Regions from separate parts of the Pseudoalteromonas sp. SWN29 genome, predicted to be linked through region 2. Evidence: predicted binding sites of a transcription regulator. Region 2 holds the regulator's gene; the other holds the start of a gene.

Region 1 (11,864 bases), on a different contig from region 2:
TTTTTGCACCACGGATAATTTCTACTAATGGCATTTTTGGCACTGGGTTGAAAAAGTGCATACCACAGAAATTTTCTGGCTTATCTAGCGCTTCTGCTAGTAAATCAATACAAATAGTCGATGTGTTTGAAGTAAGTACAGTGCCTTCTGGCATGTTCTTTTCAAGATCAGCGAGTACTGCTTGCTTAACTTTAGGGTTTTCTACAACGGCTTCAACAATAATGTTGGCGCTTTGTAGGTCTGAATCGTTAAGTGTTGGTTTGATTTTACTAAGAGTTGCCAACATTTTTTCCATTGGCATGTGGCCACGCTTAACTTTTGCACCTAATAACTTAGACGCTTCACCCATACCTAAATCAAGCGCATCTTGTTGGATGTCTTTCATTATAATAGGTGTGCCTTTATAAGCAGACTGGTATGCAATACCGCCGCCCATAATACCTGCACCTAATACAGCTGCTTGTTTAATTTCTACATCGCTGTGCTTAGCAAATTTACGTGCTTTACCTTTAATGTATTGGTCAGCTAGGAATATACCTGTTTGAGCTGCTGCTTCTGGTGTACGTGCTAATTTAGCAAAGTTGGCATTTTCGATTGCCATTGCTTCATCGCGAGTACAGTTTGCCGCTGCTTTAATAGTACGTACAGCCATAACCGGTGCAGGATAGTGGCCTTTGGTTTTACCCATTACCATACCTTCTGCCATTGCAAAGCTCATGCCTTGCTCAACACGGTTTAATTTAAGTGGCTGTAGTTTTACGTTACGTTTTGCTTGCCAATCTAGCTTGCCAGCAATCGCAAGTTCAAGCGTTGATACACTTGACTCTAAAAGTTTGTCAGTACTAACTACCGCGTCAAACGCACCTACTTTAAGGGCATCTGCTGCGCGATTTTCTGCGCCAGAGGTAATCCACATCATTGCGTTATCGGCGCCAATGATACGTGGTAAGCGCACTGTGCCACCAAAACCAGGCATTATGCCAAGCTTAACTTCTGGTAGGCCCATTTTAGCAGTTTCGCTTGCTATACGATAATCGGTAGCAAGTGCCCACTCACAACCACCGCCAAGTGCCATACCGTTTATAGCGGTTAGGGTTGGGAATGGTAAATCTTCGATTGCATCAAAAACGTCTGTTGCATTTTTGATCCACGTTACTAATTCTGCTTCTGGTTTAGTAAACGTTGGTAAAAATTCGAAGATATCGGCACCAATAATAAAGTGCTCTTTATCACTGGTAAAAATCATGCCTTTGATATCAGTATTAGCGGCTAATTCTTTTAATGCTGCCGCGCAATCTGAAAGAGTTTTTTGAGATAATGTGTTTACAGAACCTGCAACACAAAACTTAAACTCGGCGATGCTTTCCTTTAGGAAGCTAACTTCAAAGGAATCGCTTTTATATAACATTATTATTCTCCCTAGTTGACGAACTAAGACTGGTACGATGAGTTTGCATTTCAATCAGTGTGCTTGCTTTAAATTAAAAATGCAACGAAAAATTTAACTCGGTTACAATCGACTGGTTAAAATATAGCTGGTTTGGTGCTAAGGTGGTTGAAAAGTTTTTATTCACTACTTTAATTTTTTATTAAAGGACATTATGAAAAAATATTTATTAAGTGTTGCGGCAGCTGCATTCATTTTCCCTCTTTATTCTGCCGAGGCAAGTATCGATAACGAGGCATTTTTAGATGCCGAAAAAAAAGTAAGGTACGGAAGCTACCAAGACTTTAAAGAAGCGGTTAGTGGCTTAAATCATCCGTTGAAACCTTACGTTGAAAAAACATATTGGCAGCGCCATCCAAATATTAAGTATCAAGCAGAGATAGAAGACTATTTAAACATATATCAACATACTCCGCTTGAGTGGCCGGTACGTAAAGCATGGTTAGAGTATTTAAAAAAGAAAAATAAAAAAGCAGCTTATATTCGTAATTACCGTGAAACGTCTAATACTGGGCTTACCTGTACTTATTTAGATTTTCAGCTTGATTTGGGCGCACCTGAAAAAGCAATATTTAATCAGGTAACCGACCTATGGGCTGTGGGTAAGTCGCAGCCAAATGAGTGCGATAGTTTATTTTCACAGTGGCGTAAAAAAGGCTACATGAAAGAAGAAACCGTTTGGAAGCGCGTTACACTTGCTGCTGATGGCGGTACGCAAAGCTTACTACCTTATTTAAAAACGCTGTTACCTAAAAATGAAAGCTACTTAGCAGATTTATATTTAAAAGTACGTAAAGATCCAAGCGCTGCAGCTGGATTATATAGATATAAAAATAAGTCAGCTAAAGAAGGCCAAATAGCACTTTATGGTGTTAAGCGTTTAATATGGCGCGATAAAGAGCTTGCTTTGAAGGCGTGGGAAAAGTTAGAAAAAATATTTAAGTACAGTGATGAGGAAAAAGCGGGTGTGTATTACACTTTTGCATTGTCGCTTGCTTCAAGCGGGCATAAACAAGCGAGCTTTTGGCTAAATAAAGTGCCAAAAGAGCGACTAGACAGCAAGCTTATTCAATGGCAACTGGGCAATATGCTCAAAACCCAAGATTGGGAAGGTATCGCTGCGTTTTTTACAGGTAAAGAAAACTTAAGCCTTGGCCAACAATATTGGTTAGCTTACAGCTATGCAAAACGTGGTGAGCAACAAAAAGCCGACGACATTTGGAAAACCGTAGCGGCTAATCGTGATTATTACGGCTTTTTAGCAGCTGCGCGTTTGGGTTTACCTGTTGATTTAAATAATCAACCTTTAGCTGTTGATAAGGTACTTGTAGATAAAGTAAGGAATGCACCAGGTTATAAGCGCGCAAAAGCACTTTACGATATTGAGCGCTTTACGTCGGCGCGCCGTGAGTGGAATTATTTAACGGATACGTCTAGCGATGAAGAAAAGCTAGCAGCATCACAACTATCTACCGATTTAGGTTGGCACGACAGTACTATTTTTACTTTAGCAAAAATTAAAGCGTGGGATAACGTAGAGCAACGTTTTCCGTTTGCGTTTCAAGATGTTTTTGAGCGCTACAGTAAACGTAGCAAGATAGATGTTGCCTGGAGTATTGCTATTGCAAGGCGCGAAAGCTCTTTTGCGCCAGATGCACGCTCGCATGCTAATGCACGTGGTTTAATGCAGTTATTACCTAGTACTGCTGAGTATGTAAATAAAGGCAGTGTGACAAGTAGTCGTTTATATCAACCTAAAACAAATATTAGGTTGGGTACGAGTTACTTACAATACTTAAAAAAGAAAAACCATGGCAATGAAGTGCTGGCAACAGCTTCTTATAATGCGGGTTATCACCGTATAAAGCGTTGGTTACCTGATGACGCTATTCCGGCTGAGTTATGGGTAGAGCTTATTCCGTATCGCGAAACCCGTGATTACGTAAAAAATGTATTTGCGTACAGACAGGTTTACCATACAAGAATGGGCCGAGAAGGTAATGTATTAGCGCCGCTACTCGAAATGAAAATGGGCGGTTGAATATATGATACCAATCGACCAATAACTTAACACGATAGGTATAGGTATTAATAAGGGGGATGTTTACATGTTAAATATCCCCCTTTTTTGAGCGCTTAGTGTTTAAGTGGTAGACTCAGAGCAAGTTAAATTTAACAGATGGATTAACAATGGATAAATTAGCCGTTTTATACGCCGAACATATTGCAACACTGCAACAGCGTACTCGTACAATTTGTAATAGCGAAGGGTTAGAAGGATTAGTAATTCATTCAGGCCAAGCTAAGCGCCAGTTTTTAGATGATATGTATTATCCATTTAAAGTTAATCCACAGTTTAAAGCGTGGTTACCGGTTATTGATAATCCTCATTGCTGGATTGTGGTAAATGGCAGCGACAAACCAAAACTAATATTTTATCGTCCAGTAGATTTTTGGCATAAAGTACCAGACGAGCCTCGCGACTTTTGGGCTGAGTACTTTGATATAGAGCTATTACTTCAGCCTGATCAAGTTGAAAAGTTATTACCATACGACAAAGCTAAATACGCTTACATGGGCGAATATATTGAAGTAGCGCAAGCACTTGGTTTTAGTATTATGAACCCTGAGCCTGTACTTAACTATTTTCATTACCACCGCGCTTATAAAACGCAGTACGAACTTGAATGTTTACGCAACGCTAACCGCATTGCAGTAGATGGGCATAAAGCTGCACGCGACACATTCTTTAATGGTGGTAGCGAGTTCGATATTCAGCAAGCGTACTTAATGGCAACACGTCAAAGCGAAAATGAAATGCCGTACGGCAACATTGTTGCGCTTAACGAAAACTGCGCTATTTTGCACTACACGCACTTTGATCCAAAAGCGCCACACACTCATAACTCATTTTTAATTGATGCTGGTGCAAACTTTAATGGTTATGCTGCTGATATTACTCGTACGTATGATTTTAAAAAGCAGGGTGAGTTTGCTGAGCTTGTACAAGCTATGACAGTTCAACAAATAGAACTAGGTAAAGGTTTAAAGCCGGGTATGCTTTATGGTGATTTACACGTTGAATGCCATAACCGTATAGCACAAATTCTAAGTGATTTTAAAATTGTTAATTTACCTGCTGAGGAAATTGTTGAGCGTAAAATTACCTCTACTTTCTTCCCGCATGGTCTAGGGCATCACCTTGGTTTACAAGTGCATGATATGGGCGGCTTTATGAGTGACGAAAAAGGCACTCATCAGCCATCGCCTGAAGGTCATCCGTTCTTGCGTTGTACTCGTCGAATAGAGAAAAACCAAGTGTTTACTATTGAACCGGGTTTATACTTTATTGATTCACTGCTTGGTGATTTAGCACAAACCGATAATAAGCAGTTTATTAATTGGGAAAAGGTTGAGTCATTTAAACCATTTGGCGGTATTCGTATTGAAGATAACATTATTGTTCACGAAGATAGCTTAGAAAATATGACACGAGATTTAGCGCTCGATTAATTCTAGTTAACACTAATTAGTTTATACACGTTAAAATACGTACATTATTTAAAGGGGCCTTTTGGCCCCCTTTTTACAAGTTTAAAATATGTCTGAATATAAATATCCCGCTGCTGACGTTTTTCATCAAGAAGAAATTAAAAAAAGTACGTTTATAGTTCACATTGCACATACCCCCGATTTAAATTCAGCCAAAGCATTTATTAAAAGTATTGAAGAAAAGTATAGCGATGCTCGTCATAACTGCTGGGCACATGTGGCAGGCAACCCCGGTGGCAGCCATGTTTATGGTTTTTCGGATGATGGTGAGCCAAATGGCACGGCAGGAAAGCCTATGTTAAATGTGCTGGTGGGTTCAGGCCTTGGCGAAATCACAGCTGTAGTTACACGTTACTTTGGCGGAATAAAATTAGGCACGGGCGGATTAGTACGTGCTTATGGTGGCTCATTAAATAATGCATTAGTAAAATTGCAAACGGTACTTAAAGTTCCCAGTGTTGAAATTACTGGGAGTAGTGAATACAGCATGCAAGGTGCTATAGAGCAGTTATTAAAAACAAAGTATCAAGTGCTTAATATTGATAAGCAATTTACTGCTAATATTGAATGGGTCATTACTATAGATAGCCGCGAAGCTCAGCAAGCAATCAAAGATATTTTTGATTTAAGTCACGGCGCAGTTGAGTTAACTATTAAAGAGTAATAACCTACACAAATTACATGTAATGCATACTGACTCTATTTAATTTGGTTGATACTACTCAGCCTGAATTTACTAATAATAAAAGCGACAAGCTAAATGCAATTTCGTACCATCATAAAAATTCTTGGCCAACTTGTTGCGCTGTTTAGTATTACCATGGTGCCCCCGGCACTAGTGTCTTTAATATATAAAGACGGTGGTGGTGTTCCTTTTGTTTTAGCATTTATCTTTAGTGTTGTTATTGGCATGATGGCTTATTACCCAAACCGCCATGAAAACGGTGACTTAAAAGCACGTGAAGGCTTTTTAATTGTTGTTTTGTTTTGGCTGGTACTTGGGGCGTTTGCGTCCTTGCCGCTTATATTTTTACAAGAACCTAATCTATCGCTCGCCGATGCGGTGTTTGAAGCATTCTCAGGCTTAACCACCACAGGTGCTACTGTACTTACCGGTATTGAGTACTTACCCAAGTCGGTATTGTTTTATCGCCAGCAACTCCAGTGGTTTGGCGGTATGGGTATAATCGTACTTGCTGTTGCTATACTGCCTATGCTTGGTGTTGGTGGTATGCAGTTATATCGCGCTGAAATACCAGGGCCTGTAAAAGACTCCAAAATGACCCCGCGAATTGCCGATACAGCAAAGCATCTTTGGTATATTTACGTGTCGCTTACTATTGCTTGTATGCTGGCTTATTGGGCTGCAGGAATGGAGTGGTTTGATGCTATATGTCATGCATTCTCAACGGTGGCTATTGGTGGTTTTTCTACTTACGATGCCTCTATGGGGCACTTTGATAGCCCTGTTATTAACTTTATTTGTGTGTTCTTTTTAATTATAGCCGCCGTTAACTTCTCCCTTCATTACGCCGCAGTAGCCAGTCGTAACATACAAGTTTATATTCGAGACCCTGAGTTTAAGGTGTTTTTGTGTATTCAATTAGCGCTGGTGGTTATTTGTTTTACCGTACTTTCCTCTAATGAAATATTTGCTAATGGCGATGAAACCCTCGATCAGGCGTTATTTCAGGCTGTTTCTATGAGTACAACGGCAGGCTTTGCTACTGATAACTTTTCAACTTGGCCTTTGTTTTTACCTATTTTACTTATATTTTCGAGCTTTATTGGTGGCTGTGCAGGCTCTACCGGTGGTGGTATGAAAGTAGTGCGCGTGTTTTTACTTTATTTGCAGGGTGTGCGTGAGCTCAATCGTTTGGTTCATCCTCGTGCTATATATTCAATCAAGCTGGGTAGAAAGGCGCTGCCAGATAAAGTAGTAGAAGCTGTGTGGGGATTTTTCTCTGCTTATGCGTTGGTGTTTATTATTATTATGTTAGCGCTTATGGGCACGGGTATGGATAATATAACGGCGTTTTCAGCCACTGCTGCTTGTTTAAATAACTTAGGCCCCGGCTTGGGTGATGTAGCCTCGCACTATGGTGCCATAACCGATGGTGCTAAATGGTTACTGACCATTGCAATGGTGTTTGGTCGCCTAGAAATATTTACCTTATTAGTGCTATTTACGCCTACATTTTGGCGTGGTTAAACGAGTCGTTTAAATTTTAAAATACAAGTTAGTGGGAAAGGGATATGCCAACTTCAAATCTAGATAAATTACATCAACTAACTACAAGTGGTTTGGTCGATTTAGAAATATTAACCCCAACCGACAGTAAACGTGTAAAAACCGAGTTTGTTGGTTTGCTTGAAAATAAATTTATTATTTTAAATTATCCAAATTCTAGACGTTTACCTGCTAGTAGTGACTATTTACGTGATGGTGTAATGGTTGTAGTTAGGGCATTAATTGAAGGTGGCGGCGGGCAAGTTATAGCGTTTCGCCAACAAATAATGTCGGTAGCGTCTCACCCGGCTAAGCTTATATTTATTAACTATCCTAAGCAGGTGCAGTTATTTGCACTGCGCTCGCAAACGCGTATACCTACCTTATTACCTGCAAAGCTAAAACTAAGTGACGACAGAATACTTGAAGGCCTCATTAAAGATATTTCGCTAACCGGAGTAATGTTCGATATTAGAGGTGATCAGAAAGATGAAAATATTAAAGATATGCAATGCACAGTAATACTCAATAGCAGTGATAAAAGTTTTGAAGGCGAAATTTGCAGTGTTAAGGAACATGTCACAGGCGTGCGTTGTGGAATTAAGTTACTAGCAAGCGAGGATGAAATGAAAACTTTTATGAAAGAGCATTTTATAGACCCTGCAGCGCTCGAACCTACCGTTGAATAAATAGCTTTTCGCTTATTTGCAACAAAAAGGTGTTTTACGTCAGTATTTATAAAATACTTTTTATTGTTTTTATAATTAAAATTATTATTTAAATAAAACAGTGCATTACGTATTATTTATTGTGGTTTTTTTTGTGTTATTAAATCTACCTCGTTAAAATTTATCTGAATTATTCTATAAATCCCCTTCTTTAATTTCCATACATTTAAAAATGTATCTTTTTATCTAAACATAACTATATGTTTTTAATAGTTTTAATATATCCACTTTGAAGAGCGTTGCTAAAAGGCAACAGTAATTACTTTAAAAATCCCTTCTTTTTATGAGTTTTACATTTAACTATCTGAAATTTAATAGCTTTTAAATGTTGGCATCTAAGTTGTAATAGTCTAGGTGTACTGAACGAAATCGTGATTCAAAGTGAAATACTTAATCGCACACATAAATTTGAAGGATACATATTATGAAAAGCATTAATAAAACTTTAGCACTTATCGCTATTGCATCTTCTTCAGCCGCTTTTGCTGCAACAGACTTTGACACACTTGATGTGGATGGCAGTGGCACAATTAGCCAAGCAGAAGCATCAGTAGACGCAAAATTAATGAGTATGTTCTCTGAACTTGATACAGACCAAGACGGCGAACTATCTAAAGAAGAGTTTTCACAAGCATAAGCTTAAAACTCTGGGGCGCTACTAAGAGCCCACATTACTCAAAAAATTGAAGGATACACGTTATGAAAACATTAAATAAAGCATTAGCACTTGTGGCACTAGCATCTTCTTCAGCCGCGTTTGCAGCAACAGATTTCGATACATTAGATGTAGATGGCAATGGTGCAATTAGCCAAGCAGAAGCATCAGTAGATGCAAAGCTAATGAGTATGTTCTCAGAACTTGATACTGACCAAAATGGTGAGTTATCAAAAGAAGAATTTTCAGAAGCTTAATTTAAAGTATTTATCCTGAGTTGCCAAAGACAACCTAAGTAGGCAAGGGAGCTTACGAAAGAGGATAACAAGGAAGTGAAAAATTACGTTTTAAGTTAAACGAAGCAATTTTTTTGATAGAACATTGAAGGATTAAGTTATGAAACATTTAAATAAAGCATTAGCACTTATAGCACTAGCGTCTTCTTCAGCTGCATTTGCAGCATCAGATTTTGACAGCCTTGATATCGACGGTAGCGGCACAATTAGCCCAAGCGAAGCGGCAGTCGATACGGATTTAATGGCCGAGTTTATTGAGCTAGATACCGACGGTAGCGGCGAGCTTTCTAAAGAAGAGTTTGCTAATTACTAATTAACCTCTTTAGGTTAAACATTTTTCACAGTCAGGGATCTTTGAAAAGGACTTCCCATTTTACTAGGAATATTATTATGAAAACATTAAATACAACACTTGCAGTTATCGTTTTAGCATCTTCATCAGCAGCATACGCAGCAGTAGACTTTTCCTCTTTTGATGCAGATGGCGACGGCGCGATTTCAATGGAAGAAGCGAAGGTTAATCCTCAGCTTGTAAAGATTTTTGATGATTTAGATACTGATGGTAATGGTGAGATCTCTAAAGAAGAATTTTCAAAAGTACAGTAATCACTATTTAAGCATACTCCACTAAAGCCGCCTTAGTCAGCGGCTTTTTTGTGTGTTCAATTAACTAATTTAAGGAGCTAATTAATGGAAATAATTAAAGGAAGATAGCACTTACTTGGAATAGTTTTTCTACAACGGTAATGTGCTTTTTGTCGATTAAAAACATGATGACATGATCGCCCGACATAATAATTGTATCGTCGTGGGCTATCAGCACATCGTCATTACGTACTATTGCGCCAATAGTGGTACCCGCCGGAAGTTTTATATCGGCAATTGCACGACCAACCACTTTAGATGTGTTTTCATCACCATGGGCAACCGCTTCAATAGCTTCTGCCGCACCTTTACGTAGTGAATACACATTAACAATATCACCACGTCGTACGTGAGTTAATAACGCTGATATAGTGGCTTGTTGCGGTGATATGGCAATATCTATTTCGCCGCCTTGTACTAAATCAACGTAAGCTCCACGCTGAATAAGCACCATGGTTTTCTGTGCGCCCATACGCTTTGCAAGCATGGCCGACATAATGTTTGCTTCATCGTCGTTGGTTACGGCAATAAATACATCAACTTGTTCTATATGTTCTTCTGAAAGTAGTTCTTGATCAGATGCGTCACCACAAAAAACGACCGTATTGTCGAGCATTTCTGAGAGCTGCTCAGCACGTTCTTTACTGCGTTCAATAAGTTTAACTGTGTGATTTTTTTCAAGTGAGCGGGCAAGGCCTGCACCAATGTTACCGCCACCAGCGATCATAATTTTTTTGTACGAACGCTCAAGTTTTTGTAGCTCGTTCATTACTGCGCGTATATGTTTTGTAGCGGCAATAAAGAATACTTCGTCGTCGGCTTCAATAACGGTGGTACCCAGTGGTTTGATTGCTTTACCCTGGCGATAAATAGCGGCAACACGAGTTTCTACATTAGGAATATGTTCTTTAAGTGCTGATAACGCATAACCTACTAATAAACCACCATAGTAAGCTTTTACGGCGACTAACGAGAGCATGCCATCGGCAAACTGCAATACTTGCAGAGCACCAGGGTAGTCAATTAAACGGCGAATATACTTAGTGACCAGTGCTTCTGGGGCAATGTAATGATCGATAGGTAAATCATCGTTTTGAAAAAGCTTTTCGCGGTATTTTAAATATTGCTCTGAGCGAATGCGGGCAATTTTAGTGGGGGTTTTAAAAATACTGTATGCCACTTGGCATGCCACCATGTTCACTTCATCTGAACTGGTTACCGCTATAATCATATCGGCATCTTCAGCGCCTGCACGGCGTAATACATCAGGATGCGCGCTGTGGCCCATAACCCCTTGTAAGTCGTACTTATCTTGAAGTTCACGTAATCGGTTACCGTCTATATCAACAACGGTAATTTCGTTTTGTTCGCCAACTAAGTTTTCAGCAAGCGTAGCACCAACTTGCCCGGCACCGAGTATAATTATTTTCATTATTTACCCGTGGTATTGACCATAATTTAATTAAAAAAATAGCCATTTAATGTTTCATAAATGGCTAACTATTCAGTGTACGGCTATTAGGCTTTTTTAACTAGTTTAGCGTAATAAAATCCATCACTTTCGCCGGGTAATAACTGCAAACCAGGAGTTGTTACGGTATCATTTTCGTGTAGCGGAATATGCTCTACGTCATCGTTATTAGCTAAAAACTTAGCAACTTGCAGTTGGTTTTCTTGTGGGAGTACCGAACACGTAGCATATACCAATGTGCCGCCTGGTTTTAACAGAGGCCAAATGCTATCAAGAATATCGCTTTGTAATTTAGATAAGTCTTCGATGTCTGATGCGCGACGTAACCATTTTATATCAGGGTGACGGCGAATTACGCCAGTAGCCGAACAAGGCACATCAAGCAAAATACGATCAAATAACTTTTCGTCCCACCAAGTATGTGGTTGTGAAGCATCGCCACATTGTAGGTCTGCACCTAAGCCAATACGCGTTAAGTTTTGCTTAACACGTTCAAGGCGAGTTGCGTCGCTATCAAGTGCAAGTACTTCTGCATCAGCAAGCTCTAATATATGACATGTTTTACCGCCAGGTGCTGCACAGGCATCTAAAATGTAGTCATCTGCTTTAGGTTCTAAAAAGCGTGCTGCAAGTTGGGCTGCTGCATCTTGTACTGAACATGCACCCGTATCAAACTCAGGCAATGAAAATACATCGCGTGGTTTGGCAAGCTTAATCCCATCTATAAAGTCTGGGTTTAAGGTATGTTCAATGTCGTTAGCGCTAAGCATATCGCTGTATTCTTGCGTACTAAATTGCGATTGATTTACACGTAACCACATAGGTGCTTGTTGTTGGTTT
Region 2 (11,864 bases):
TTAATATTTGCGCCCAACGCACTTAGCTTATCTTCAATGCGTTGATAGCCTCTATCAACGTGATAAATACGGTCAACAACCGTTTCACCTTGTGCCACTATACCCGTTAAGATTAAGCTAGCTGAAGCGCGTAGATCGGTTGCCATCACTTGCGCACCTGTTAGGCTCTCAGTCTCACCACAAATTGCGGTATGTCCTTCTAAACGAATATTAGCACCCATGCGCTGCAACTCAGGTACATGCATAAAACGGTTTTCAAAAATCGTTTCTGTAATAGTCGCACTACCATTTGCTACTACATTTAATGCTGTAAATTGAGCTTGCATATCGGTAGGAAAACCTGGGTGTGGAGCTGTTTTAATATTTACGGCTCTAAGTTCACGACCGCGCATATCAAGATAAATACTGTCGTTATGCACCTCTAGGTGTGCATTAGTTGCACGTAATTTTTCAATCACAGGCTCAAGGGAATGAAAGTCAGTATTTTTACAAAGCACTTCACCGCCGGCCATTGCTGCTGCGACTAAAAACGTACCTGTTTCAATTCTATCTGGCAAAATACTGTGCTCGCATCCTGCTAAACGCTCAACGCCTTCAACTTCAATGCGGCTAGTGCCAGCACCCGTAATTTTAGCGCCCATAGCAATTAAGCAGTTAGCTAAATCAATTATTTCGGGCTCGCGTGCAGCATTATCAAGTATGGTTTTACCATCAGCGAGGGCTGCTGCCATCAATAGGTTTTCGGTAGCGCCTACGCTTACCATTTCCATAAAGATTTCAGCGCCTTTTAAGCGACCGCTTACCTTGGCATTAATATAACCATTTTCAACGTTTATTTGTGCGCCCATGCGCTCCAAACCTTGAATATGTATATCAACAGGGCGAGCACCAATAGCACACCCACCAGGTAAAGACACTTGAGCTTCACCAAAACGTGCAACCAAAGGACCCAACGCAAGCACTGAGGCGCGCATTTGCTTTACTAAGTCGTATGGCGCTAATGTTTTATTAACCGTTGCGCCGTCAATCACTAGCGTATCGCCGTGCCAATTAACATCAGCACCTAACGTTTTTAATAAGGCTTCAGTAGTCACTATATCGCGAAGGCGCGGTACATTAGAAAATGTACTTTTCCCATCAGCTAATAATGAAGCAAACAAAATAGGAAGTGCGGCATTTTTAGCGCCTGAAATAGTCACCTCACCAGCAAGTGAAGTGCCACCTTGAATTACAAATTGATCCATTAAGAGGCCCTATTTATTGCGGTAAAATAAATTTTTGTTCACGCTTCCACTCTACAGGAGTAAATGCACGAATAGATACTGCGTGAATTGTGCCATCTGAAATTGTATTCATTAATGGGCCATAAACTAGCTGCTGCTTTTTAACTCGGCTTAAACCGTCAAAGCATTCACCTACTGCAACAACTTCATAATGGCTACCATTGGCTTTTACATGTACTTCAGCTAATTGAAGTTCTTCGCGTAATAATGTTTCGACTTGGCTAGTTTCCATAACTCTCACTCAAATAGGGTTGTAACCTGGCCTAATTGCATTAAATTTTGCAATTGCTCAGGTAGGTTTTGCAACTCAAGGCGAATGCCTTGCTGCTTTAATTCTGCAAAAGAGTGAATTAACCAAGCTAAGCCCGCTGTGTCAACCCTAGATACCTCACTTAGGTCAAAATAGATGATTTTATGCTTAGTTAATAACTTGTTGTTCAGAAGCTGTTCATCGCCAATTGAATTTCGAGTAAGCTCACCGCTTACTCGAAAATGTTGTCCATCAACTTGGCTTATTGCCAATTTAGTCATTCGAGTTACTGCCTCTAAACTGAACTGGTAGTTGACTCTTTTGCTCTAAAAGGTTACTTACATTATCAATACCTTGCTGACGCAAAATACCTTGTAGTTCACTTTGTTTTGCATCTAGTAAACTAATGCCTTCAGCAATCATATCGTACGCGCGCCATTCACCGTCACGGTCTTCACGTACTTTAAAATCGATTCTGATATCAGGTTTACCATCTTCAATAATTTTGGTTTTAACGACAACGACATCTTTACCTTTAAATGTTTGCTCGGCACTAAACTCAACTTTTTGGTTTGTATATTGAGTAAACACACCGGCATAAGTAGCTACTAAGTACTCTCTGAATACACCAATAAAGCGCTGAATTTCTTTAATTGCTTTGGCTTTTTCAGCTTCGTCGGTAATGGCACGTACTTTAGATACCTCGCTACCTAATACACGAAGTGCTGCATATTTGTAATCAATATAAGGCATTAATTCTTCTTCAACGATTACGCGAAGATGCTCTTGATCTTTAACAATTAATGGCTGATCTTTTTTAATGCGCGCGAATGTATTATCGGCAACTTGGCGTACCATTTTGTTCGGATCGATTAATTTCACATCTGCTGCACTTACGCTTTGAGTTAGCGTCATAGTGCCAATTGCTACAATAGCTAAAAACTTTTTCAACATAATAATTACTCACTACCTTGGTTGAATAAAAACTGCCCGATTAATTCTTCAAGTACAATGGCAGACTTAGTATCAGTAATTGAATCGCCATCACCTAGTGCTTTACTTTCTACACCAAATAAATCGTCAATTGCTTCATCTTGCTTGTTTTCAGTCACTGTTTCGCCTAAACAACGTTGCTTAGCTGAATCTGGAGAAATTACAGGGTGAATACCTAAGTACTGCTCACCTAAAATACCCGACGTTAAAATAGAGATTGAGCTTGTGTCTGAAAAACGACATAAGTACTGCGCATCAATGGTCATATTTACCACGGGTAAAAACTCTTGTGGGTGAACATAAATTGATTCAACACGACCAATTACAACACCACCTACTTTTACAGGTGCACGTGCTTTTAACGAGCCTATGTTTTCAAACTTGGCATTAAGCGTATATGTTTCGCCAGAGCCACTAATACCTGAATTGGCAACTTTAAGTGCAAGCATCGCAAACGCTAAAATGCCAAGTGCTACAAAAAAACCAACTAAAATTTCTAATTTCCGTGAATTCATTATCTATACCCTATTAGCTGGTAAACATTACAGCTGTCAAAATAAAGTCAAAACCTAAAACTGCTAATGACGAATGAACAACCGTTTCGGTGGTTGCTTTGCTGATCCCTTCAGAGGTCGGCACACAATCATATCCTTTATAAAGTGCAATCCAGGTCACCACTATGGCAAATACAAAACTCTTAATAATACCGTTTAGTATGTCTTGCTGAAACGATACTTGTGATTGCATGATTGACCAAAAGCTACCTGTATCAACTCCCAGCCAATCTACACCCACTAAGTGAGCGCCTATGATTGCTACGGCTGAAAATATTAAGGCAAGCAATGGCATGCTTATAAAGCCAGCCCAAAAGCGCGGTGCAATAATTCGTTTTAGCGGGTCGATTGCCATCATCTCAAGTGATGAAAGTTGCTCTGTTGCTTTCATTAAGCCAATTTCAGCAGTCAATGCGCTACCTGCGCGCCCTGCAAATAGTAATGCAGTAACAACTGGGCCCAACTCTCGCAATAAACTCAGTGCCACTAACGGCCCTAAACTATCCTCAGCGCCATAACCAACTAATACGGTGTAGCCTTGTAAAGCCAACACCATGCCGATAAACAAACCCGACACCATAATAATCAGCAAAGATTGCGAACCGACCATATAAAGTTGGCGAACAAGTAACGGTGTGCCTTTTTTAAAATTAGGAACATGCGCTAGCGCACTAAACAGCATATAAGCCGAACGGCCAAGAGCCGCAAAACGTCCTAGCGTTTTATGCCCTAGCTTTTGAAATAAATCCAACATTATGCTTTTTCTCCAAGCAGTTCATCTGCATAAGCTTGAGCCGGAAAATGAAATGGTACTGGACCATCCGACAAGCCTTTTAAAAACTGTTGAACTAAAGGAGATTCATGATTGCGCATTTCATCAGGAGTACCACAACCAATTACCCCTTGATCGGCGATAATTATAACGTGATCGGCAATACTCATTACCTCCGTCACATCGTGTGTCACAATTAAAGACGATAAACCCAATACCTCATTAAGCGATTTAATTAGCTTAACCAATACGCCCATCGAAATAGGATCTTGCCCTGCAAATGGTTCATCGTACATGATTAGCTCAGGATCAAGCGCTATAGAGCGCGCAAGTGCAGCACGCCTTGCCATACCACCCGATAACTCAGAGGGCATTAAATCTTTAGCGCCACGCAGTCCAACCGCTTGTAATTTCATTAATACAACTAATCGAATAAGGTCTTCACTTAGCTTTGTGTGCTCTCTTATAGGAAACGCAATATTGTCAAATACCGACATATCAGTAAACAACGCACCACTTTGAAAAAGCATGCTCATTTTAGTACGTGCTTCGTATAGCTCTTTGCGAGACATTTTAGGAATGCTGCCACCTTCAAATAAAATATCACCTGAATCTGGTTTAAGCTGACCACCAATTAAACGCAACATAGTGGTTTTGCCAATTCCGCTTGGCCCCATGATCGCAGTAATTTTACCTTTAGGAACGCTAAAACTCATATTTTTATATATGGTTCTATTGCCTCTCGAAAAGCTAACATCCTTGACTTCTACTATTGATTGCGACAAGTCGCTCTCCATAAAAATGTTCACTAGTGCACCTATTTTAAAGCTTTTTTGTCAAAGATGGAAAAAACAATTCGTAAGATTTTGTAATACACCCATGAAAAGGATTATAAGACTCGCTCAAAACAGCTTAACCCCGGCTTAAATTTTTAAATTAGCTGTTTAAAAGCAGCATTGTTACGTAGTTGACCTTACTCTTTTATTTATACTTTCATCTTGGCTTTTGTTACTATTCGCGCCATCCGTATTTTGTATAACTGGCTTAACACAATGGTTACCTCGTTTGTTATTTTAATTCTTGGTTTTGCAGCTCTTGTTTGGAGTGCAGACAGGTTTGTTTATGGCGCTGCGGCTCTTGCTAAAAACTTTGGTGTACCTACACTTATTGTTGGTTTAACCGTGGTAGCTATGGGCTCTTCAGCACCCGAAATGATGGTTTCAGCCTCTGCCGCTTTGGCTAATAAAACCGACACAGCAGTTGGTAATGCTGTTGGTTCTAATATTACAAACATTTTACTTGTGTTAGGTATCACAGCTTTATTTCGCCCTCTTTCAGTTTCATCAAGTACATTAAAACGTGAAATGCCATTAGTGATGCTCGTATCTTTAGCTACTTGGTATGTGTTCTCAGATAACTACTTTTCATTTAATGAAGGTGTTGCGCTTTTAGTTGGCTTTATTGTATTCATCGGTGGGCTAATTATTGTATCTATGCGTGCAAAAAACCAAGATGACCCATTTGTCTCAGAAGCCTGTGACGACGTACCTAGCAATGTACCTACAAAAAAAGCCGTATTTTGGTTGGTAGTCGGCATGATACTCCTACCTGTTAGCTCTCATTTTTTAATAGGTTCGGCTGTCGATATTGCTAAATACTTCGGCTTAAGCGACCTAGTAATTGGTTTAACGATTATTGCCATTGGTACTAGCTTGCCAGAACTTGCCGCTTCTATTGCAGGTGTACTTAAAAATGAAGATGATTTAGCACTAGGTAATATTGTTGGCTCAAACATATTTAATATTCTAGCGGTATTACCACTTGCCGGTATTATTAACCCTTCTGCCATTGACCCATCATTAGTAAGCCGAGACGTATTAATTATGATTGGCGCAACACTTGCCCTAATTATTATGTCATTGAACTTTAGAGGCACCCAACGTATCAATAGAGTAGAAGGCGGCTTATTGCTAATAGCGTTTTTGGGTTACCAAGGGTATATTTTTAGTCAAGTAGGGTAAATGATGGCAACGCTAAATTTTATTGAACAAGGCCTTCGCGTTTTAGATGTTGAGCGCCAAGCACTTAGTGATATTGCACAATATGTAGATGAAAATTTTCATAACGCGTGCCAATTAATGTACGACTGCGAAGGCCGTATTATTGTCATTGGTATGGGTAAATCAGGTCATATTGGCAATAAAATAGCGGCAACCCTTGCAAGCACTGGCAGTCCAGCATTTTTTGTTCACCCTGGTGAAGCAAGTCATGGTGATTTAGGGATGATCACTAAAAATGACGTGGTTATGCTTATTTCTAATTCAGGGGAGACCAGCGAAGTTTTAAATATCATTCCGGTTTTAAAACGACTTGGTGCCAAAATGATATCGATGACTGGCAATACGCAATCAACCATGGCGACCCTTGCTAATGTACATGTGTGTATTAAAGTAGAAAAAGAAGCCTGTTCATTGGGTCTAGCTCCTACATCAAGTACCACTGCAACGCTTGCGATGGGCGATGCCATGGCAGTTGCATTATTAGAAGCTCGCGGCTTTACTGCTGATGACTTCGCGTTATCTCACCCAGGTGGTAGTTTAGGCAAGCGCTTATTACTCACTTTAAAAGATGTTATGCACAGCGGCGTAAATACACCTATTATTAACGTTTCACAAACAGTTAAAGACGCCCTTATTGAAATGTCTGCTAAAGGTTTAGGCATGACAGCCATTGTTGATGAAAATCAGCAGCTCGTGGGACTATTTACTGATGGCGACTTACGCCGCATTTTAGAACAAAGAATAGATATTCATACAACTCAAATAGATGTTGTTATGACCAAGTCATGTACTACGGCTACGCAAGATATTTTAGCCGCTGAAGCGCTTAATATTATGGAACACAAACGTATAAATGGCTTAATCGTTGTCAATGAGCTAAATCAGCCTATTGGCGCATTGAACATGCAAGACCTATTAAAAGCAGGAGTGTTATAAATGCAATTTGAAGAACTCTATCAACCGCTGAGCGATGATGCAAAAGCACGCGCTAAAAAAGTAAAGCTACTTATATGCGATATTGATGGTGTATTTTCTGATGGCCGTATTTATCTTGGCAATCAAGGTGAAGAGCTAAAAGCGTTTAATACAAAAGATGGTTTTGGCATTAAAGCGCTTATAAACAGTGGCTTTGAAGTTGCTGTAATTACTGGTCGTCATTCACAAATAGTGCAACAACGTATGAGCAGCTTAACCGTACAGCATATTTATCAAGGCCAAGAAAATAAGCTCATTGCCTATCAAGAATTAAAAGACAAACTCAACCTTAGCGATGAACAAATTGCTTATATCGGTGATGATGGTCCTGACATGCCCGTTATGGAATTAGTCGGCTTTGCTGTTGCAGTAAATGATGCCCACCCACTTATTAAACGTTTATCACACTATGTAACGCAAATGCCTGGCGGCTTTGGTGCAGTAAGAGAGCTCACCGACTTGCTCATGCTTGAAAATGGTAAAGCATTGACTACACAAGGCACTAGTTCATGAATGCAGCGCGCATAATATTAAGCGTTTTATTCATTAGCTGTATGGTTTGGCTTTGGTACCCTTATTTTACACAAACTAATGTTGCACCTCAGGCTGAGCCTGAAGTTATTGCCAAGCCTGATTACATAGCCATTGAACTCAAACAAACAGCCTATGACGAGCAAGGTAAAATTAGCCACAAAGTAACTGCTGCTAAAATGGAGCTATACCAACAATTAGGTTTTACATTTTTTGAAAAACCCATTTTTACTTTATATAACGAAAAGCAAACGTGGCAAATAAATGCAGACGAAGCAACATTATACGAAGACAAACAATTAATTTTAGAAGGTAATGTGGTTGCCAAAAACTTAACCGATAACGCCATGATAGACAAAATCAATGCTGATAATATTCAGGTAGATATAAAGCTATTAACAATGCGCTCGGAGCAACCCGTTATCATTACTGGACCCAATTTAAAAATCACTGGTAAAGGCCTAGAAGCCGACTTAAAAACCGAAGTGATAAAACTAATTAACCATACGCGAACCATATATTATGACCAATAAAATATTAAAATCACTTATTATTCCTGCACTTATACTGGCGTTTAATAGTAATGCTGCAGAGCAAAACTCGCTACCGGCTGCAAATCAAATTTCAATAAGCGCCGATAAGCAAGAAGGCCAATTAAAAGCTAACGTGGGTATTTTTGAGAAAAACGTTGAGATTATTCATGGTAATCGCCGAATTACAGCAGACCGCTTAGAAGTACATAAACGCGATGAACTTGGCGATAATAAACAATTATTAATTGCTACAGGTAGCCCTGCGCACTTTGAAGAAAAGCAATCAGATGGCACGACTATGAGCGCCAGTGCTGACGAAGTACGTTATGATGTATCTAAGCGTTTTTTAACGCTTGTTGGTAATGCACAAGTATCGCAAGCGGGACAAAAAATAAATGCTAAAAGCATTACCTACGATATAGAGCAGCAGCTAATCAGTGCCGAAAAAGATGAAAACTCAACTGACCGCGTTCACACAATTTTAGTACCAATCGAGACTAAAAAAAGTAAAAAAAGCGACAAAGGTCAACCATGAGCACATTAAAAGCAGAGCTATTAGCAAAGAGCTATAAAGGCCGTGAAGTTGTAAAAAACGTCGGCCTTGAAGTCAAAGCTGGCAGTATTGTTGGCTTACTTGGCCCTAACGGCGCAGGTAAAACTACCACTTTTTATATGATAGTAGGACTTGTACCTAGCGACAAAGGTAAAATTTCTATCGATGATAACGATATTACTCTTTTACCTATGCATAGTCGTGCTAGATTAGGCATTGGCTACTTACCACAAGAGTCTTCAATATTCAGAAAGCTGACTGTTTATCAAAACTTAATGGCTATTTTAGAAACACGCAAAGAGCTAAATAAACAAGCCCGAGAAGACACGCTCGATAAATTATTAGATGAATTTAGCATACAACACATTCGTGATAGCCAAGGTATGGCATTATCGGGTGGCGAACGTCGCCGCGTGGAAATAGCACGTGCGCTGGCAGCCGATCCTAAATTTATATTATTGGATGAACCATTTGCAGGTGTTGACCCAATTTCGGTATTAGATATAAAGAAAATAATAGAACATCTCAAAAATCGTGGGATTGGTGTATTGATTACCGATCATAACGTAAGAGAAACCCTTGATGTTTGTGAAAAAGCCTACATTGTTTCTCATGGGGAGCTGATTGCATCAGGTACTCCAGAACACGTATTAAATGATAAAACAGTACGCGATGTTTACTTAGGCGAGCAATTTAGGCTGTAACATTTACGCCATGTCTTTAAGCATCTGCTAGTATTAATTATAACAACATAAAAGGATTGTTAGAGATACATGAGGCAATCACTACAGCTGCGCATGGGCCAGCAACTTACAATGACTCCACAGCTGCAACAAGCTATTCGTTTGTTGCAACTCAGTACATTGGATCTCCAGCAAGAAATACAAGAAGCTCTCGACAGCAACCCGCTATTAGAGGTTGAAGAACCAGACTATTCCGAAGACGCTGCAGGTAAAAACGAGCAAAAAGCAGATACAGATGACATAACTGTTAGCGCATCGGCCGACGATGTTCCAAGCGAATATGAACAAGATAGTGGTGAAGCACTTGCAAAAGACACGCTAAGTGACGACATGGCTATGGATGTTAGCTGGGATGAGTACATGAGTGCCGCCCCAGCAGCATCATCGGGTCCGATGCCTGAAGACGAATCAATATACCAAGGCGCCTCTACTGAAACGCTCCATGAGTATTTAATGTGGCAGTTACAACTAACGCCATTTAGCCCTACAGACGAAGCTATTGCTATTGCGATTGTAGAAGCCGTCGATGATTCAGGTATTTTAACACTAAGCTGCGAAGAGATTTTAGAAAGCTTTAATCAAGAAAACGAAGATGATAACGAAGTCGAACTTGATGAAATTGAAGCTGTATTAAAACGCATCCAACTGTTTGATCCTGTTGGTATTGCTGCACGTAGTTTACAAGAGTGTTTGTGTATTCAGCTTAACCAGTTTGATAAAGAAACACCTTACATTAATGAAACAAAAATGATTTTAACCGAGCATATTGATTTATTAGCTGCTCGTGACTATCGTACATTAATGAAGAAAACTAAGCTCAAAGAAGAAGAGCTTAAGGAAGTAATGACATTAATACATACTCTTAGCCCTAAACCTGCAGATACTATTGTAAGAGAAGAATCTGAGTATGTTATTCCTGATGTGTCAGTTAAAAAAATTAAAGGCCGCTGGGTTGTTGAGTTAAACCCAGACAGCATGCCTAAAATTCGTGTTAATAGCCAATACGCGGCAATGTCTCGCACTGTAAAATCCAGTGGTGACAGCCAGTTTATTCGCTCGCATTTACAAGAAGCTAAATGGTTTATTAAAAGCTTAGAAAGTAGAAACGACACACTATTAAAAGTAACAAATTGTATTGTTAAGCAACAACAAGGCTTTTTTGAACACGGTCCTGAAGCCATGAAACCAATGGTTTTAAATGATGTTGCTGAAATGGTAGAAATGCACGAATCAACAATTTCGCGCGTAACAACCCAAAAGTATATGCACACACCCCGTGGTATATTTGAGCTTAAATATTTTTTCTCAAGCCATGTAAGCACCGAAAACGGTGGTGAATGTTCATCTACAGCAATCCGTGCGCTTATCCGAAAATTAATCGCAGCAGAAAACTCAGCAAAACCATTGAGTGATAGCAAAATAGCGGATATATTGGCTGAGCAAGGAATTAAAGTAGCGAGACGTACAATCGCAAAATACCGCGAATCTCTGGCTATTCCACCGTCAAATCAACGTAAAAGTTTGATTTAAGACGCAAAAAAAAGAGGGTAATGCTTATGCAACTAAACTTAACTGGTCGTCAGGTAGAATTAACCGATTCACTAAGAGACTATATTAATACCAAATTTGCGAAGCTAGAAAGACACTCTGATCATATTAATAATGTTCATGTCATTCTCGATGTAGAAAAATTAAATCAAAAAGCAGAAGCCACCATACACGTAAGCGGTGCTGAGCTATTTGCCTCTACAGAACATCAAGATATGTATGCCGCCATTGACTCGTTGATCGACAAGCTCGATCGACAAGTAATTAAACACAAAGAGAAGCTTGCTCGACACTAATATGATGAAATTAAGCTCACTTATATGCCAGGACTGCAGCAAAGCTGCGGTCCTTTTTAATAGCAAAAAAAGAATTTTAGAGTTCATTAGCGAACTTGCTCACGACAAACTTCCGTATTTACCGCAACAAGATATTCTTAATGCTTTAATGAGCAGAGAAAAATTGGGTAGTACAGGTATAGGGCGTGGCATTGCCATTCCTCATGGAAGAATGAGCGGTGCAGAAGAGCCTTTGGCTTTAGTACTCGTTAGCGAAACTCCAATAAATTTTGATGCAATCGATAATCGCCCTGTTGATATTTTCGTCGCACTCATCGTACCAGATGGCGATAACCAGCAGCACTTAAAGACTCTAGCAACCATTGCTGATAAACTAAACAACAAAGATTTTTGTAAACAGTTACGCAGTGCAAAATCAGATGCTGAGCTTTACCAAGTTATTGTCAATCAATCATAGTTTTATAAAGGGTGTTAAATGGAGTTAATTATCATAAGCGGCCGTTCTGGTTCTGGAAAGTCGGTTGCTTTACGCGTTGTAGAAGATTTAGGTTATTATTGCGTAGATAATATTCCAGTTAACTTGCTTCCTTCATTAGTTCGCAGTGTGTCTGATAGCTATGATAAAATTGCTGTTAGCATTGATGTGCGTAACATCCCTAAACAACAAGATGAATTTAACGATATTCTTGAATACTTGCCTGGCTTTGCAAAACCTACGTTATTTTATTTAGATAGCGACGACCAAACATTGATCAAACGTTTTTCTGAAACTC

The links. The regulator sigma-54, encoded in region 2, starts transcription at its own class of promoters, with help from an activator protein. The targets are predictions, from matches to a motif close to GTTGGCACGNNNNTNGNNT.
Region 1: I6F53_RS12230 (EF-hand domain-containing protein) is a predicted target of sigma-54. The motif match lies at 8,285-8,303, and genes of this name have one in related genera.

What each region holds. Positions count from the first base shown of each region.
Region 1 is NZ_JADYXE010000029.1:7,152-19,015, reverse strand. It holds gene fadB (fatty acid oxidation complex subunit alpha FadB) at 1-1,408, opposite strand, end outside; gene I6F53_RS12255 (transglycosylase SLT domain-containing protein) at 1,602-3,488, shown strand; gene pepQ (Xaa-Pro dipeptidase) at 3,638-4,960, shown strand; gene I6F53_RS12245 (YigZ family protein) at 5,049-5,663, shown strand; gene I6F53_RS12240 (TrkH family potassium uptake protein) at 5,760-7,211, shown strand; gene I6F53_RS12235 (flagellar brake domain-containing protein) at 7,256-7,918, shown strand; gene I6F53_RS12230 (EF-hand domain-containing protein) at 8,382-8,594, shown strand; gene I6F53_RS12225 (EF-hand domain-containing protein) at 8,657-8,869, shown strand; gene I6F53_RS12220 (calmodulin) at 9,009-9,221, shown strand; gene I6F53_RS12215 (EF-hand domain-containing protein) at 9,299-9,514, shown strand; gene trkA (Trk system potassium transporter TrkA) at 9,609-10,985, opposite strand; gene rsmB (16S rRNA (cytosine(967)-C(5))-methyltransferase RsmB) at 11,072-11,864, opposite strand, start outside.
Region 2 is NZ_JADYXE010000013.1:13,809-25,672, reverse strand. It holds gene murA (UDP-N-acetylglucosamine 1-carboxyvinyltransferase) at 1-1,244, opposite strand, end outside; gene I6F53_RS06875 (BolA family protein) at 1,258-1,515, opposite strand; gene I6F53_RS06870 (STAS domain-containing protein) at 1,521-1,814, opposite strand; gene I6F53_RS06865 (MlaC/ttg2D family ABC transporter substrate-binding protein) at 1,807-2,487, opposite strand; gene mlaD (outer membrane lipid asymmetry maintenance protein MlaD) at 2,493-3,041, opposite strand; gene mlaE (lipid asymmetry maintenance ABC transporter permease subunit MlaE) at 3,055-3,834, opposite strand; gene I6F53_RS06850 (ATP-binding cassette domain-containing protein) at 3,834-4,649, opposite strand; gene I6F53_RS06845 (calcium/sodium antiporter) at 4,905-5,873, shown strand; gene I6F53_RS06840 (KpsF/GutQ family sugar-phosphate isomerase) at 5,877-6,848, shown strand; gene kdsC (3-deoxy-manno-octulosonate-8-phosphatase KdsC) at 6,849-7,400, shown strand; gene lptC (LPS export ABC transporter periplasmic protein LptC) at 7,397-7,951, shown strand; gene lptA (lipopolysaccharide transport periplasmic protein LptA) at 7,941-8,486, shown strand; gene lptB (LPS export ABC transporter ATP-binding protein) at 8,483-9,208, shown strand; gene I6F53_RS06815 (RNA polymerase factor sigma-54) at 9,278-10,777, shown strand; gene hpf (ribosome hibernation promoting factor) at 10,804-11,091, shown strand; gene ptsN (PTS IIA-like nitrogen regulatory protein PtsN) at 11,096-11,548, shown strand; gene rapZ (RNase adapter RapZ) at 11,567-11,864, shown strand, end outside.